DNA from 2 places in the Vibrio aquimaris genome. Region 2 is predicted to be linked to the other one. Evidence: predicted binding sites of a transcription regulator. Region 2 holds the regulator's gene; the other holds the start of a gene.
The links. The regulator CRP, encoded in region 2, controls carbon source genes, mostly activating them, when cyclic AMP is high. The targets are predictions, from matches to a motif close to TGTGANNNNNNTCACA.
Positions count from the first base shown of each region.

Region 1: a site for CRP is predicted at 5,342-5,357, ahead of cdd (cytidine deaminase). Genes of this name have one in related genera too.

Region 1 is NZ_CP045350.1:1,421,765-1,429,560, reverse strand. It holds gene FIV01_RS06685 (NAD(P)H-binding protein) at 1-95, shown strand, start outside; gene FIV01_RS06680 (L-cystine transporter) at 258-1,631, shown strand; gene FIV01_RS06675 (substrate-binding periplasmic protein) at 1,881-2,546, shown strand; gene sbcB (exodeoxyribonuclease I) at 2,656-4,080, shown strand; gene FIV01_RS06665 (CidA/LrgA family protein) at 4,226-4,591, shown strand; gene FIV01_RS06660 (CidB/LrgB family autolysis modulator) at 4,591-5,268, shown strand; gene cdd (cytidine deaminase) at 5,516-6,403, shown strand; gene FIV01_RS06650 (cyclic di-GMP phosphodiesterase) at 6,449-7,651, opposite strand.
Region 2 is NZ_CP045350.1:2,871,203-2,878,998, forward strand. It holds gene FIV01_RS13290 (TIGR02444 family protein) at 1-24, shown strand, start outside; gene FIV01_RS13295 (hydrolase) at 33-1,010, shown strand; gene FIV01_RS13300 (YheU family protein) at 1,050-1,268, shown strand; gene FIV01_RS13305 (phosphoribulokinase) at 1,351-2,220, shown strand; gene crp (cAMP-activated global transcriptional regulator CRP) at 2,463-3,095, shown strand; gene FIV01_RS13315 (type 2 periplasmic-binding domain-containing protein) at 3,220-4,086, shown strand; gene FIV01_RS13320 (DUF1338 domain-containing protein) at 4,139-4,936, opposite strand; gene astD (succinylglutamate-semialdehyde dehydrogenase) at 5,026-6,483, opposite strand; gene astA (arginine N-succinyltransferase) at 6,501-7,520, opposite strand; gene FIV01_RS13335 (aspartate aminotransferase family protein) at 7,708-7,796, opposite strand, start outside.

The DNA.
Region 1 (7,796 bases), 1.4 Mb from region 2:
AAGCAATGCAATGTAGTGTGTTTTCTAATTGCGAGCATAAGATAAGAACTCTCGATAGCATTCAAATAAGAAACCTCATCAATCGTTATCAATAATTAACAGCAGGTCTGCTTGTACAAAGAAACACTATCCTGACTGGTTAATAACTTATTGTTATATGTAATACCCAATGTTCATTTCATTGCGACCTGGCAATTCACTATCGTTGATTGCAGCATCAAATATTGTCATAAACTTCGTTACTAAAGGTTAACACTATGTTATTTGCATCTATCGCTTCTTTGGCGGTATTTGTCGCGCTTCTTATTTTTATAATGCGGCAACAAAACAAAGAAACCAGTTTGTCACGATTGGTTCTAACCGGTTTAATCGTTGGCAGCTTATTTGGTCTCATACTCCAGCTTACTTTCAGTCAAGAAACTCATGTCATCAATCAGACTCTTGAGTGGATAAATATTGTCGGCAGCGGCTATGTAAGTTTATTGAAAATGGTTGTCATGCCACTTGTATTAGTATCTATGATATCGGCTGTGGTAAAATTAGAAAAAGGCGGTTCACTCGGAAAAATTTCTGGACTAACCATTTCAATATTACTGGCTACCACTGCGATCTCTGCATTAGTCGGTATCATGATTACTCAAGCTTTTGGGCTGACAGCACAGGGTTTAGTTGAAGGAGCCAGAGAAACTGCCCGTATTGCTGTTCTGGAAAATAGAGCTGGCGCGGTCAGTGATCTTACTATTCCACAGATGTTAATCAGCTTTATTCCCACCAACCCGTTTGCCGATCTAACAGGAGCACGTTCTACTTCCATTATTGCGGTCGTAATATTTGGTATTTTAACTGGTATTGCTGCACGTAAAGTGATGATAGAAAAGCAAGAGCTTGAAAAGCCGATAAGTGTATTTGTTGATGCCACTCAGTCAATTGTCATGCGACTCGTAAAAATGATTATGGCACTTACGCCATACGGAATTGCCGCATTGATGGCAAAAGTCGTTGCGACTTCAAGTGCCAATGACATTCTTAACTTACTTGGCTTTATCATAGCGTCTTACGTTGCAATAGCACTTATGTTCGTTGTTCATGGAATTCTGGTTTCTTTCGTGGGTGTCAGCCCCAAAAGTTATTTTCAAAATATATGGCCTGTCCTTACTTTTGCCTTCACCTCACGAAGCTCTGCAGCAACTATTCCACTAAATGTCGAAGCGCAAATCAACAAGCTGAACGTTCCACCAGCAATTGCTAACCTATCTGCATCATTCGGCGCAACCATAGGCCAAAATGGTTGTGCAGGGATCTACCCTGCCATGCTTGCTGTGATGGTCGCACCAACTGTAGGTATTGATCCGACAGATATACACTTTATTTTATCTCTTATCGGGATCATCGTAATCAGTTCATTTGGGATAGCAGGTGTTGGCGGCGGCGCTACTTTTGCGGCGCTGATAGTATTACCAGCCATGGGCCTTCCTGTCACCATCGCAGCACTACTCATTTCCATCGAACCACTCATCGATATGGCACGCACCGCTTTAAATGTCTCTGGAGCAATGACAGCCGGTACCATCACCAGTCGACTGATTGGAGACGAATCCTCTGATAAAGAGCCAGAAGTACAACAAGCTTAACTTAAGCCCACTAAGCCTCGAACCTAAATGTTTGGGGCTTTTTATTTAAAATAAAATACCTCTTGTTTCATCTCTATATAATGCCGAATTTGTAATTTTGACCTATCCTCGATAAAGGAACCTTAAACTTAGCCCCTAACGATACTGTGTATTATGCTCCGAACACTTTATGTAACAGCATTAGTATTACTGTCCTTCGTCTCGCGAGCTAGTCTACCTTTGTATGATCCTTGGGGAGAACTCAAGTTCATGACCGAAGAATACCCTCCCCTAAATTTCACTGATGACAACGGTCGCTTAACTGGTCTGTCAGTAGAGGTTTTACTGGGAACAGCGAGATATGCTAAATCAGGACTTAGCAGAGAAGACATCCTAATTCTTCCTTGGGCAAGAGCTTATAAAGGCACACTTAGACGCAAAGGGAGTATACTATTTGCTACATCGCGTAAGCCAGAGAGAGAAGCTTTATTCTTGTGGGTAGGCCCGATATCCAAAGGAACACCTTCTTTTCTCATTGCTAGAAAAACCAGTAACATAAATATCATCTCAGAGACCGACCTAGCCCAGTATCGTATCGGAGTGATCAGGGGGGATAGTTTAGAAAAGCGCGTCGAAAAATTGAAAGTCCCAGAAGACAATATCATACGTTCACATGATCCTGCGCTGCTTGCCCAACAGCTTGTAAAAGAGCGTATCGATCTCTGGGCTACCAACTGGCAAGGCGCTGAAGCTGTATTAAACGATCTCAACGTTTCTATCAGCTTGGTTGAATCCGTGTATCAATTTAAATTTAATGACAACTATTTTGCGGTAAACAAAACTACACCTATTGAGGTTGTCAACCAGATGCAAGCCGCGTTAGATGAATTTAAAAAAACACCTGAGTACCAAGCATTAGTCGATGAGTTTAAGTAATTATCTAACTTCAATTAATCCCCCACTCACTGAGAAAACAGCTTCCTTCGTTTATCAACTGATATACAATACTCATGGTGAAAAATCACAAAGACAGAGCAATAAGCCAATGAGTAACAAAGAACAACCAACATTTTTCTTCTTCGACTATGAGACATGGGGGACAAGTCCAGCTCTCGATAGGCCATGCCAGTTTGCTGGTGTGCGCACTGATATGGACTTCAATATTGTTGGTGAGCCTCTGGTTATTTACTGTCAGCCTCCTTCAGATTATTTGCCTTCACCGGAAGCAGCCCTGATCACAGGTATTACGCCACAAACTACCGTTCAACATGGTTTACCTGAACCAGAGTTTATTGCTCAAATTCACCGTCAACTATCTGTTCCCAATACGACTAGCTTGGGTTATAACAATATCCGATTTGATGATGAAGTTACTCGCTATACCTGTTACCGTAACTTCATCGACCCTTACGCTTGGAGCTGGCAAAACGGCAATTCACGTTGGGATTTACTGGATGTTATGCGAGCCTGCCATGCACTTCGGCCAGAAGGTATCAACTGGCCAGAAAATGAAGAGGGTTTTACTAGCTTTAAACTCGAACATCTTTCTGTTGCCAATGGTATAGAACACGAAAACGCCCACGATGCGATGGCTGATGTGATTGCAACCATTGAAATGGCCAAAAAGCTCAAAACCGCCCAGCCCAAGCTGTTTGATTACTTTTTAAACATGCGCCATAAGCGCAAGCTCAATGAGCTAGTTGACATTGTTAATATGACACCACTGATGCATGTCTCTGGTATGTTTGGGCGTGAGTGTCAATATACAAGTTGGGTAGTACCATTAGCATGGCATCCAACCAATCAAAATGCCCTGATTGTAGTCGACTTAGCTAAAGATCCTCAGCCACTTTTTGAGTTTGATACCGAGCAGTTAAATCAGCGACTATACACTAAACACTCAGACCTCGGCCCAGATGAGCTTCCTGTGCCCATTAAGCTGATACACCTAAATAAATGCCCTATCCTAGCACCAGCAAAAACACTGACGGCTGAGAACGCAGAAATCATAGGTATCAACCGTGAACAATGCCTGAAAAATCTTGAACTTATCAAACAAAACCCTGAGATTAGAGAGAAACTTGTTGCGCTTTATTCAGAAGAACGAAAGTACGAAGCAAGTCACAACGTAGATTCACAGCTATATGATGGTTTTTTCTCTCCTGCAGACCGCAGCTCAATGAACATTATTAAAGAAGCAGACGCAGAGAAATTGGCTTCGTTAGACATCTCTTTTTACGATAAACGTATTGCCCCACTCTTGTTTCGCTATCGAGCAAGAAACTTCCCTTCAACTCTGAGTGACAGTGAACAACGTCGATGGGCAAGCCACTGCCAAGATTATTTTGCCAACCATATTGAAGACTACATGCTCAATTTGGAAAACTTAGTTCACAAATATGAAGATGACGAAAGCAAACTTGTTATTTTAAAATCTATCTATAAGTACGTTGAGAAGTTAGTTTCGTAAAGCACCTATTCTCTGAACCCTAACGAAATGCAGGCCATTACACTATTACAATCACTCAGGCATGCAAAATCAGCAAATGCACTAGACAACAGCCTCTGGTGTATTTGTGTTTATAGTTAAGTTGTAATTGTTAGGCGGGCTCATCATGACAGCAACAATTCTCAAATATGTCGTATCCATGGGGTTAATCTTACTGTGCTTGCTCATAGGCAACCAGGTTCAATCCCTGCTTGGTGCTTCCATACCCAGCAGCATTATAGGCATGCTAATTCTTTTCGTACTTCTCAGTAGTGGAGTCGTTCCCTCTGAATGGGTACGCCCTAGTGCCACTTTGTTCATTCGCTATATGGTGCTGCTATTTGTCCCAGTGAGTGTTGGTTTGATGGAACATTTCGATATGCTTTATACCAATGCATTTGCTGTACTCGCCAGTGTTGTTGGCGGTAGTTTTATTGTGCTCATCACATTGGGCTTGATGCTGGATCGCGTACTCAAAAAGGGCAACAAATAATGTGGCTAATCTTAACCTTGATCGTATTTTTCTCAGCCCGATGGATTAGCCAAAAGCTAAGAAATCCATTGATGAACCCACTATTGATCAGTCTTGTTGTTATCATACCTTGCCTTATTTATTTCAATGTGCCTTTTGATACTTACTATGAAGGCAATCAATGGATTAACTATCTACTTCAACCTGCTGTAGTCGCACTCGCTTACCCTTTATATGAGCAGCTACCTCAGATACGTTCTAATTGGCGTATTATTATGCTGTCATGTATTGTTGGCAGCGCTATGTCTATGTTTACGACTACGCTTATTGCTTCCTACCTGAAAGCTGATCTGAGTCTAGTTGCCAGTTTACTTGGCAAATCAGTCACCACTCCTATCGCAATGGAAATTTCAAGTCATCTTGGTGGAGAGCCATCTATCGCCGCGATCTTAGTTATGTTAGCGGGTTTATTTGGAGCCATTTGTGCCTACCCCATCTATGAGCTTCTTAACATTACTCACCCTATTGCGAAAGGGCTTACAATGGGCACGGTATCTCATGCACTTGGCACCGCAACCTGCGCTGAAAAAGATGGTCAGGATGCCGCTTTTAGTTCCCTAGCCTTGGTTCTATCGGGTGTCATAACATCTATTATCTCACCGGTATTTTTTGCACTAGCGATATGGCTAGCGGCATAGATTTGGTTAAGAATCTTTAAATTGTATTAATCTCAAATCAAACATTGTTTATATTTGCGCAATCGTTACCCTGTGTGAGATCACTCAAATAGTGTAATTTACATATATATTACACTTTCAATGTCGATCTTTATCACAGTAAAATTCTCCTCTTGGCATAAAATGGTCTGCCGCATCAAAGTTCGCCACATTGATAAAGAGCGTGTGGCACCGAGATGTTTAACAATGTCATCACAAGGATTTATTAATGAGAAGCCGCATTGAACATGCACTGGCAGAAACACCTGCAAGCATCGCAGACTTCCTATCTCCTATTCTATTGGCTGAAAACTTTGATGCTACTCTATCAACAGAACAATATTCTAAGCTTATGGATTTATCAGGGCTTGCTGATCAAGACTTGAGAGTCGCTTTACTCCCTTTTGCCGCTGCCTATGCTCATGCTTCGATATCAAATTTTTATGTTGGCGCGATTGCTCGAGGCTTATCTGGACGTTTATATTTCGGCGCAAACCTTGAAATTTCAGGAACTCAACTTGGCCAGACCGTACACGCTGAACAATCTGCCATCAGCCATGCATGGATGAAGGGTGAGAAAGGCATTTTAGATATCACCATTAACTTTAGCCCGTGCGGTCATTGCCGCCAGTTTATGAATGAACTGATCACCGCTGATAGGCTTATGATTCAGCTACCAGCTCTCAGTGAGAAACCACTTCACAGCTATTTGCCAGATTCTTTTGGTCCCGCAGATCTTGGCGTGACTTCTGGTTTAATGGCTGACACTGATCACCAACTTGTATCTGAACACAATGATGAAATGATTGCATCGGCGGTTGCTGCGCTAAATAAAAGCTACGCACCATACACAAAGAATCATAGTGGAGTCAGCATCAAGATCAAAGATGGCAAAATTTACCAAGGTGCCTACGCTGAGAATGCCGCTTTCAATCCTAGCTTGCCCCCGCTTCAAGTCGCTCTTTGTCAGCTCCTACTAGATGGAAAGTCGTTTAGTCAGATAGAATCCGTTGCATTGGCAGAAAAACTGGATGGTTCGTGCAGTCATTTAGATACGACACAATCTACTTTGGACACTATCGATCCCGACATTCCATTAAGCTATATAAGCCTTTAATATATTGAGGATAGAGGTGGATAAAAACCACCTTTGTCTAATTAATCAAACATCAAAGAATGATCTGGCATCAATCTCCAAATCGCATGGTGCGATTGCCTTCTCGATCCTGTAACGCTTATCCTTTAAGTCAATGAACTTAACATCAATAAATCTTTTATACTTGCGCGAGTAAAAGCACTTCACTTCAGGTTTTAAAGAATCACTCATATTCGATGTCCACACGATTCCAACTTTTCCATCGTTTAACTCAACAATCGCACCAACAGGATATATGCCAACGCAGTTTATGAACTTATAAACCAAGTCTTTGTCGAGGTGAAAAGGGGTCAGAGAAAGTAAAACCTTGAATGCATCAGCCGAACTCATGCCTTCTTTGTAACATCGGTCGGCAGTCAGAGCATCATATATATCCACAATGCAACTCATGCGGCCATGCAGCGGGATTTCGTCTCCTTTCAGCCCATTGGGATAGCCTTTTCCATCAAGCTTTTCATGGTGCATCAAACAAACATCACGACTGATGGGGCTGATCCCTGCCACTTCGGAAATAATTTGTTCGGCATACACTTGGTGAAGCTTCATATGCTCAAACTCTTCCAGCGTTAGTTTTCCTTTTTTATGTAAAACCTTATCATCAACTTTTATTTTACCAACATCATGGATAATACCGCCTATCGCCATCTCCTTGAGCATATCACTCGGTAACTCTAAAAACTTACCAAATGTCACTAGCAAGGTAGCGACATTAACTGAGTGCTCAAGTAGATACTCATCCTTGTTTCTTAGCGCAGACACACAATGAAGCGCATCCGTATCGTCGAGCGCTTCACTAATCAAGTCTTCAGCCCAACGTTCAAGATCAGGAACAATAAGCGCAGTATCATCAAAAGTATCATGCAAAAGCTTATTAGCTAATTCTTTTGCGTCACGGATTATCTTAGCGGCTGTCGACTGTCTTACCTTGCGACTCGATAACTTGCGTTTCGCCGTTGTTACCATGCGAGGAATATTATCGGACAACTCATCACCAACTGGTTTAAATACACTACCTTCAATAGAAAGGCTCTGATCCACCCAAGCGAATTTAATCCCACTACTTTCTAACTGTTGAATTGCTTTCTTTGACGACACCCTTCCGGCATTGGCAAGATGCACACGCTCACTATCTTCGATCGCGGTTACAAACATCCCAACAGTAAGCGTTTTAATGGGGATCTTTATCGAGTTATCAGGGTCAAACTTCATGAAGTCACTTCACCAATCGATAGTAATGATATAAATATAATTTAAATTATAAACTCAATTTATTTCAGTCACTGGAAAGTTAACGTGATTCCATTGGTACAGGAAAACCAGAGGCGCATAGGTGGCATGAATTATATGCATGTAA
Region 2 (7,796 bases):
ATTGAAGAAGTGGTGCCCAAATAGGAAGTATTATGACCCATTTTACTGCTGCTAGAGGTTTATCCAATCCGCACCTGCAAACATTGGCGCCGCGCTTTATCCGCAAAAAAGCGTTATTTGAGCCCATATGGCAAAGGCTAGAAACCCAGGATAACGACTTTCTCGACCTAGCATGGAGTGAAGACTGGCACGCAGAACAAGCCCAGAAAAAGCCTGTTTTTATTCTCTTTCATGGTCTAGAAGGCTGTTTCTATAGCCCTTATGCCAATGGCTTAATGCACGCTTTTGCCCAGCATGGCTGGCTAGCGGTAATGATGCATTTTCGTGGCTGTAGCGGCGAGCCCAACCATAATGCTCGCAGTTATCACTCCGGTGAGATAGAAGATGCGCGTTTTTTTCTCGAACATATTGACCGCCAGTTTCCCAATCAAAGAAAGATTGCTGTTGGCATATCGCTTGGTGGTAACATGCTGGCAAACTACCTCGCACAATATAATCAGGATCCCTTGCTCGAAGCAGCCACAATTGTTTCAGCACCACTGGATCTCTCGGCATGCTCCGCGCGCATTGAACAAGGCCTTTCTAAAATCTACAAAACCTATTTACTCTCTTCTTTGAAAAAAAGCGCACTGCAAAAGCATCACTTAATCAAGGGAGAATTAGATGTTTCCTATCAAAGCATCAAACGCGTAACCAAACTGTATCAATTTGATGATTTAATTACGGCGCCTTTGCATGGATTTAAAGGTGCTGATGACTATTATCAGCGTTGCTCTGCCATTCACAAACTCCAAGATATTCGTCTTCCTTTGCAAATCATACATGCGAAAGACGACCCCTTTATGACAGAGGCGGTTATCCCTAAGTACGCTCTGCCAAGCAATATAGACTATCGACTATCTGAGCAAGGTGGTCACGTTGGCTTTGTAACTGGAAGTGCCATAAAGCCGAGATTTTGGCTCGAAGAGACATTGCCTACTTACTATCAAAGCTTGGTATCATCTAGCTAACGCTTTTACTATTGCCGAACATAAAAGAAAGAGGTATTTATGATCGTTCCTTGGCAAGACATTGCCCCAGAAACTTTAGACAATTTAATCAAAGAGTTTGTCCTTAGAGAAGGCACAGATTACGGCGCTGTAGAAGCCTCATTGCAAAACAAGATAGATCAAATAAAACAACAACTTAAATCTGGTGATGCTGTCGTGGTTTTCTCTGAGCTGCATGAAAGTGTTGATATTCAACTTAAGCATAAATTTTCCTTTTAAAGCACTGCATACACTATTGTCTTTGCAAAGCATGTTATAGTGAAGTGCAACAGTGGACAGTTATTCATAGACAAGGGTTGTCATGTCAGCAAAACATCCAGTTATCGCCGTTACTGGCTCGTCAGGTGCAGGTACTACCACCACATCTGAAGCTTTTCGCAAAATGTTCAATATGATGAAGGTCAAGCCAGCTTGGGTTGAAGGAGATAGCTTTCACCGCTTTACTCGCCCCGAAATGGATGTTGAAATTCGCAAAGCTCGCGAACAGGGGCGACACATCAGCTATTTTGGCCCTCAAGCCAATGACTTCCCTGCCTTAGCTGAATTTTTCCGCAAATATGGCAATGAAGGTACAGGCAAAGTTCGACGTTATCTCCATACCTTTGACGAAGCGGTTCCCTACAATCAAATGCCCGGTACTTTTACCCCTTGGCAAGAGCTACCAGAAAGCTCTGACGTGCTGTTTTATGAAGGCTTGCATGGTGGCGTTGTCGACGGTGAAGTTAACGTCGCGCAGCATGTGGATTTTTTGATAGGCATGGTGCCTATCGTCAACCTTGAATGGATTCAAAAATTCGTGCGCGACACCCGCGACAGAGGACATTCACGAGAGGCTGTGATGGACTCAATTGTTCGCTCAATGGATGATTATCTTAATTACATCACCCCGCAGTTTTCTCGCACTCATATTAACTTCCAGCGAGTGCCTACCGTCGATACATCAAACCCACTAAACGCCAAAGGCATCCCAAGCCTTGATGAGAGTTTTGTTGTTATCCGCCTTCGGGGAATAAAAAATGTCGACTTCCCATATCTACTGGCAATGATAGATGGCTCATTTATGTCACGTCACAACACCATAGTTGTACCCGGTGGAAAGATGAGTTTTGCCGTCGAGTTGATAGTTAGGCCAATACTTCAGCAGTTGATAGAAACGGGAAAAATTGGTTAAGACTTACTTTGTATACAGGATTACTTTTGATTGCGTGATCAGGCGCACACTTTTGTACACAAAATAGCCAAGTGAAGGCGATTAAAATCAAGAAATCAATTCAAAAAAAAGATACTATTTGAAACAGAAACAAAGATGGCTTGCAGCATTTGAAAAGTGCTCTTATCCTAATAAGTCTTGATTCAAGGCTTAGCTAAAACATGGAAAGAAGCAAGCGTACCCTGCAGAGGAAGTGAGATATTATGGTTCTAGGTAAACCTCAAACTGATCCAACATTAGAATGGTTCCTTTCACACTGTCATATTCATAAGTACCCATCTAAGAGCACACTGATCCACGCTGGTGAGAAAGCGGAAACGCTTTACTACATAGTCAAAGGTTCAGTTGCGGTACTTATTAAAGACGAGGAAGGCAAGGAAATGATCCTGTCGTACCTAAACCAAGGTGACTTTATCGGTGAGCTTGGTTTGTTCGAAGAAGACCAAGAACGCACAGCGTGGGTTCGAGCAAAATCACCTTGTGAAGTGGCAGAAATTTCTTTCAAGAAATTCCGTCAGCTTATCCAAGTAAACCCTGATATCCTAATGCGCTTGTCGGCTCAAATGGCAAGTCGTTTGCAGGTAACCAGTCAAAAAGTCGGAGATCTTGCTTTCCTTGACGTAACTGGCCGTATCGCTCAGACACTGCTGAATCTTGCGAAACAACCAGATGCCATGACGCACCCTGACGGCATGCAAATCAAGATCACTCGTCAAGAGATTGGCCAAATAGTTGGCTGTTCACGCGAAACGGTTGGCCGCATCTTAAAGATGCTTGAAGAGCAAAACCTGATTTCAGCACATGGTAAAACGATCGTCGTATACGGCACTCGATAACCATTGTTCTACACATAAAGCCGAGTTCATGATTGGACTCGGTTTTTTTCTTATTTGTTAATTAGCTTGCTCTATCCTAACCTTAGTTTGAATTTCAACAGTAACTTTCAGGCAGGATGGACTCATGATTTTAAAGCTACTTTCTTCGCTGGTATTGGCTTTCAGCCTAGTTTTTTCATCAATCTCAATTGCCCAAACGACCATAATTCACCCTATCCCACGGGAAGGTTCTGAGCTAGACCAGTACGCCATCGACCTCATTCAGTTTCTTGTGGATAAATCAGGCGAAGGGATTTTGCTCCAACCTTATAAAACACCTGTTGACTCACAATCACGTAAAGTCACTCTGCTCAAAGAAGGCAAAATTACGGTAGATTGGCTAGGCGCCGATAAGACCCTTGAGCAAGAGCTACTTCCTATTCGCTACCCAGTTTTTCGAGGTCTCCTTGGCCATCGTATTTTTATCACCAATAAAACCACTGCAGCCAAACTAGGCAATATAAACAGCATAGAGGAATTGCGTAAGCTTGGTATGATACAGGGGCAAGGCTGGGCAGATGTAAAAGTCTTAAAATCCGGCGGGTTTAAAGTAAGAGAAGTGCCTAGCTTTGATAATATCTTTCGTATTGTCGATAGCGAACGTACCGATTTGTTCCCACGAGCCGTTATCGAACCCTACAGCGAAGTTACCCAGCGCAGTCAATTATCCAATCTAGTGGTTGATGACAAACTGATGCTGATTTACCGCTTTCCTATGCTGCTGTTTGTGAGCCCTAAGAACCCTGAGGTAGCAGCTACGCTCAAAAAAGCGTTCGAAGCTTCGTATCAAGATGGTTCATTTGTTGAGTTCTTTGAAAAAGCACCTCTAGTGAAAAAAACCTTCGAGCAAGCGGGTATTAAAAGTAGAAAAGCGTTTAGTATAGATAACCCCCACCTAAGCGAAGAAACGCGTTCGATCCCAGACCAATATTGGCTTAGTGTAACAGAATAGAAAAAGGCGCCTTAAATGGCGCCTTTTTATTCAGAAGTCTGTGCATCCCCACTCAAGACTCGTTATTTGTGCTCTCAAATATCTTATCAGCCGATGCAGCGACAAACCCAGGATATAATTCACCATTACTCATAGGATAGCGTTTAGCAAATTCATAAAAGCCGCCAGGGACTATCTGGGAGCCTTCTGTGAAAGATACTGGCACTTTATCTGCCATGGTCGAGGATTGCTCAAGTAACACGTCTGATGAGCCTTTGACCTCACCGCCTGATTCATTAATTGTAAACCCAGCTTGGCGCAAATGGTCATTAACCTGTTTTGCTTCATCGAACGCAGTCAGTTGATTGACACTCACAGTAAAGTGGTTGGCTCCATAGCCGTGAGCAGCAAGCCAAGCAGCGTATTCACTTTCTTTGGCAAGTTGTTGGTAATCTTCAAAACTGAGTTGCCAAAGACGGCCAGAAGATAAAAACTCAAAGCTTGTCAGTTTGCTAGTATCAATCTGATCGACCAACCTCTTGACTATGCTCTGCAATTGCGGCGAACACTCTTCTACTTTTAGCTCACTAATAAAGACTTTAGGTTGCTTAGGATCTGGGTGTTCGTAATGTTTCGCCAGCAATTTTTTCGCCTCAAATTGGTAATCTCCACATGGAGTGTAACCAACATCAATAAAGGGCTTGGCTATCGCTTCCATACCAACTGGGCTTAAATTAAAAGTTCGCAGAGCGATATGGTCGTTAATCAGGGGCTCGCTTTCTTGCAATAATTGATGAATTTTATCTGCTGAGGGGCATAAGCGCTGAATATAGTCATTCCATAACGACTGAAATAAAACATCTGGCGTCATAACGCCTCCTTGTCTAGTTTATTAGGTTGATAGTCAGCTCGCTGGCTCAGCGAGCTGACCCTTTTCGCTAAAGGTACTATGTGTACTAGTTATAACTCCACACCAGGACTCAGTGTTTCAGGTAACACGGTTTGATCGCCCTCCATCGAAGCCATTGGATAGGCACAATAATCAGCCGCATAATACGCACTTGGACGAAGGTTACCTGAAGCGCCAGGGCCGCCAAATGGCGCATCACCACTTGCCCCTGTCAGCTGGCGGTTACGATTAACAATACCTGCGCGGATATGGTCGACAAAATATTCCCACTCGCTATCATCGGTGGAAACAAGCCCTGCGGATAAACCAAAGCGCGTATCATTGGCAAGCTCGACCGCTTTTTCTAGACCTTGGTATCGAACGACTTGCAGCAAAGGACCAAAATATTCTTCATCTGGCAGCTGCGCAATTGGTGTGACGTCTATGATACCTGGAGTGACAAAAGCAGCTTCACCTGCTTTAGCCTCTAACAAGCTTTGACCTCCAAGCTTAACCAGATTCGATTGAGCCTGAAGAATAAAGTCGGCTGCCGCTTTTGAAATTTGTGGCCCCATAAAGGGTGCAGGCTGCGCAAAAGGTTGATCAACATGAATCTTTTGCGTTGATTCAATCAAATTAGAAACTAAGGCGTCCCCTTTTTCCCCCAAAGGAACATAAAGGCGACGTGCACAAGTACAGCGCTGGCCTGCACTAATAAATGCCGACTGAATAATGGTGTATACGGTTGCATCTAAGTCACCATATTGCTCAGAAATCACCATAGGGTTGTTGCCGCCCATTTCCAAAGCCAGCATTTTGTCTGGTTGACCAGCAAACTGACGATGCAGGATATGACCGGTATTGGCACTACCAGTAAACAACACACCATCAATACCTTTGGATTCAGCCAATGCAACGCCTGTTTCTTTAGCACCTTGAACCAAGTTAATCACGCCGGCAGGCAGACCTGCTTGTTGCCATAACTTCATTGCGAACTCGCCTGTTAGCGGCGTTTGCTCCGATGGTTTAAATACCACAGTGTTACCGGCAAGTAAGGCTGGGACTATATGGCCATTTGGCAAATGACCAGGGAAGTTATAAGGACCAAATACCGCCATCACACCCAAAGGACGATGACGTAAAACAATCTGGTTACCTGCCGCTTCACGTTGCGCTTCACCTGTGCGGTCATGATAAGCACGAATTGAAATAGCGATTTTACCCACCATCGCGGCCGCTTCCGTTCGGGTCTCCCACAAAGGCTTACCGGTTTCTTTAGCGATAATCTCTGCGATTTGCTCACTGTTTTCTTTCACTTTCTCAGCAAAAGCTAGCACGATTGACTCACGCTCTATATAGCTGCACTTTTTCCAGCTTAAAAAAGCGTTTCGAGCAGCACTGACCGCTGACTCAACCTGCTCGGGAGAAGCACTTTGTCCTTGCCAAATTACTTCGTTGTTGTAAGGGCTGGTGGAATTTATTGCTGCGCCATGCCCATCCAGCCACTCACCTGCAATCCAATGTGTCATATGATTATTCCTCTCAATTACTGGGCCAACATGCGAACGTAGTCACCTTGCTTGACTTGTAAAGCCTCAGCCGCTTCTGGGGATAAAATGACAGACTCAGAGGCCTGATCATATGCAGCCTTAGTTGCTACCGCTCTAAAATGCTCAAAAGAAGTATTTGAGACTAAGTAATCCTGCGAGCTAGAGTGCTGCGCAATCGATACTTTTGCTCGGAATGAGTGGCGTACAGATTCGATATTGCGCATATCACACTCAACCGATGGACCACCATCGAAAATATCGACATAGTTGCGACAAGTGAAGCCTTCCTTTTCAAGTAAGCGCAGCGCAGGTTTAGTGTTTTCGTGTACTTGACCTATGACCTCTTGGGCCTCTTTACTAAGCAAGTTAATGTAAATCGGCAGCTTAGGCATAAGATCGGCAATGAAGCCTTTCTTACCAATACCGGTTAAGTAATCCGCCATGGTAAAGTCGATGGAGAAAAAGTGCTCTTGTAACCATTGCCAAAATGGTGAGTTACCTTCATCGTCAGACACCCCGCGCATTTCGGCAAATACGGTTTTAGAAAAACGATGTGGGTGCTCGGCCATCATCAAAAACCGACACTTTGACATTAACCGACCGTTCAATCCGCCGCGAAAGCTAGGTCTTAGGAATAAAGTACAAATCTCACTGCAACCTGTATAGTTGTTACCAAAAGTCAGCAGCTTTACCACATTATTGACCCCAAGCTTTGGCGATGAGTGAACTATGGTACTGATATGATAAGAATAAAATGGCACATCCCAACCAATGGAAGCTTCGATACCCGTGCACCCTGCTACCTCGCCACTCTTGCTATCAAACCCAACCATTAAATAGCCTTCATCGCCGGGCTCTGTCACTTTCGGTTTAGAAAAGCTGTATTCAGAGTGTGTAATACGGTTGGTCAATAACTCTTCGTTGACCGGAAGTGATGTAAATCCATGTCCAGATTCGACGGCACAAGTATGCAAAGCATCGTAGTCCGACATTGTTATCGGGCGAACAACTAGCATCGATATTCCCTCCTGATGCATAGGTCAGCGCCACATTCATCAAGATTTGGCTCATCTCTAGCCAAATAGCATTCACAACAGGTTATAGGATTTAAGAGCCGAGGATCGTCTTAGTGTTGGGAATACCTAATGCGTGGAACTGAAAAAAGAAGATCGCCTCACTAGGACGATCTTCCGTGTTTCTTAATTATTTACTGAGTGTTGCTAGAGCCTTATCAAGCCTTGATAAACCCTCTTCAACTTCTTGCTTAGTGATGACCAAAGACGGTGTAAAGC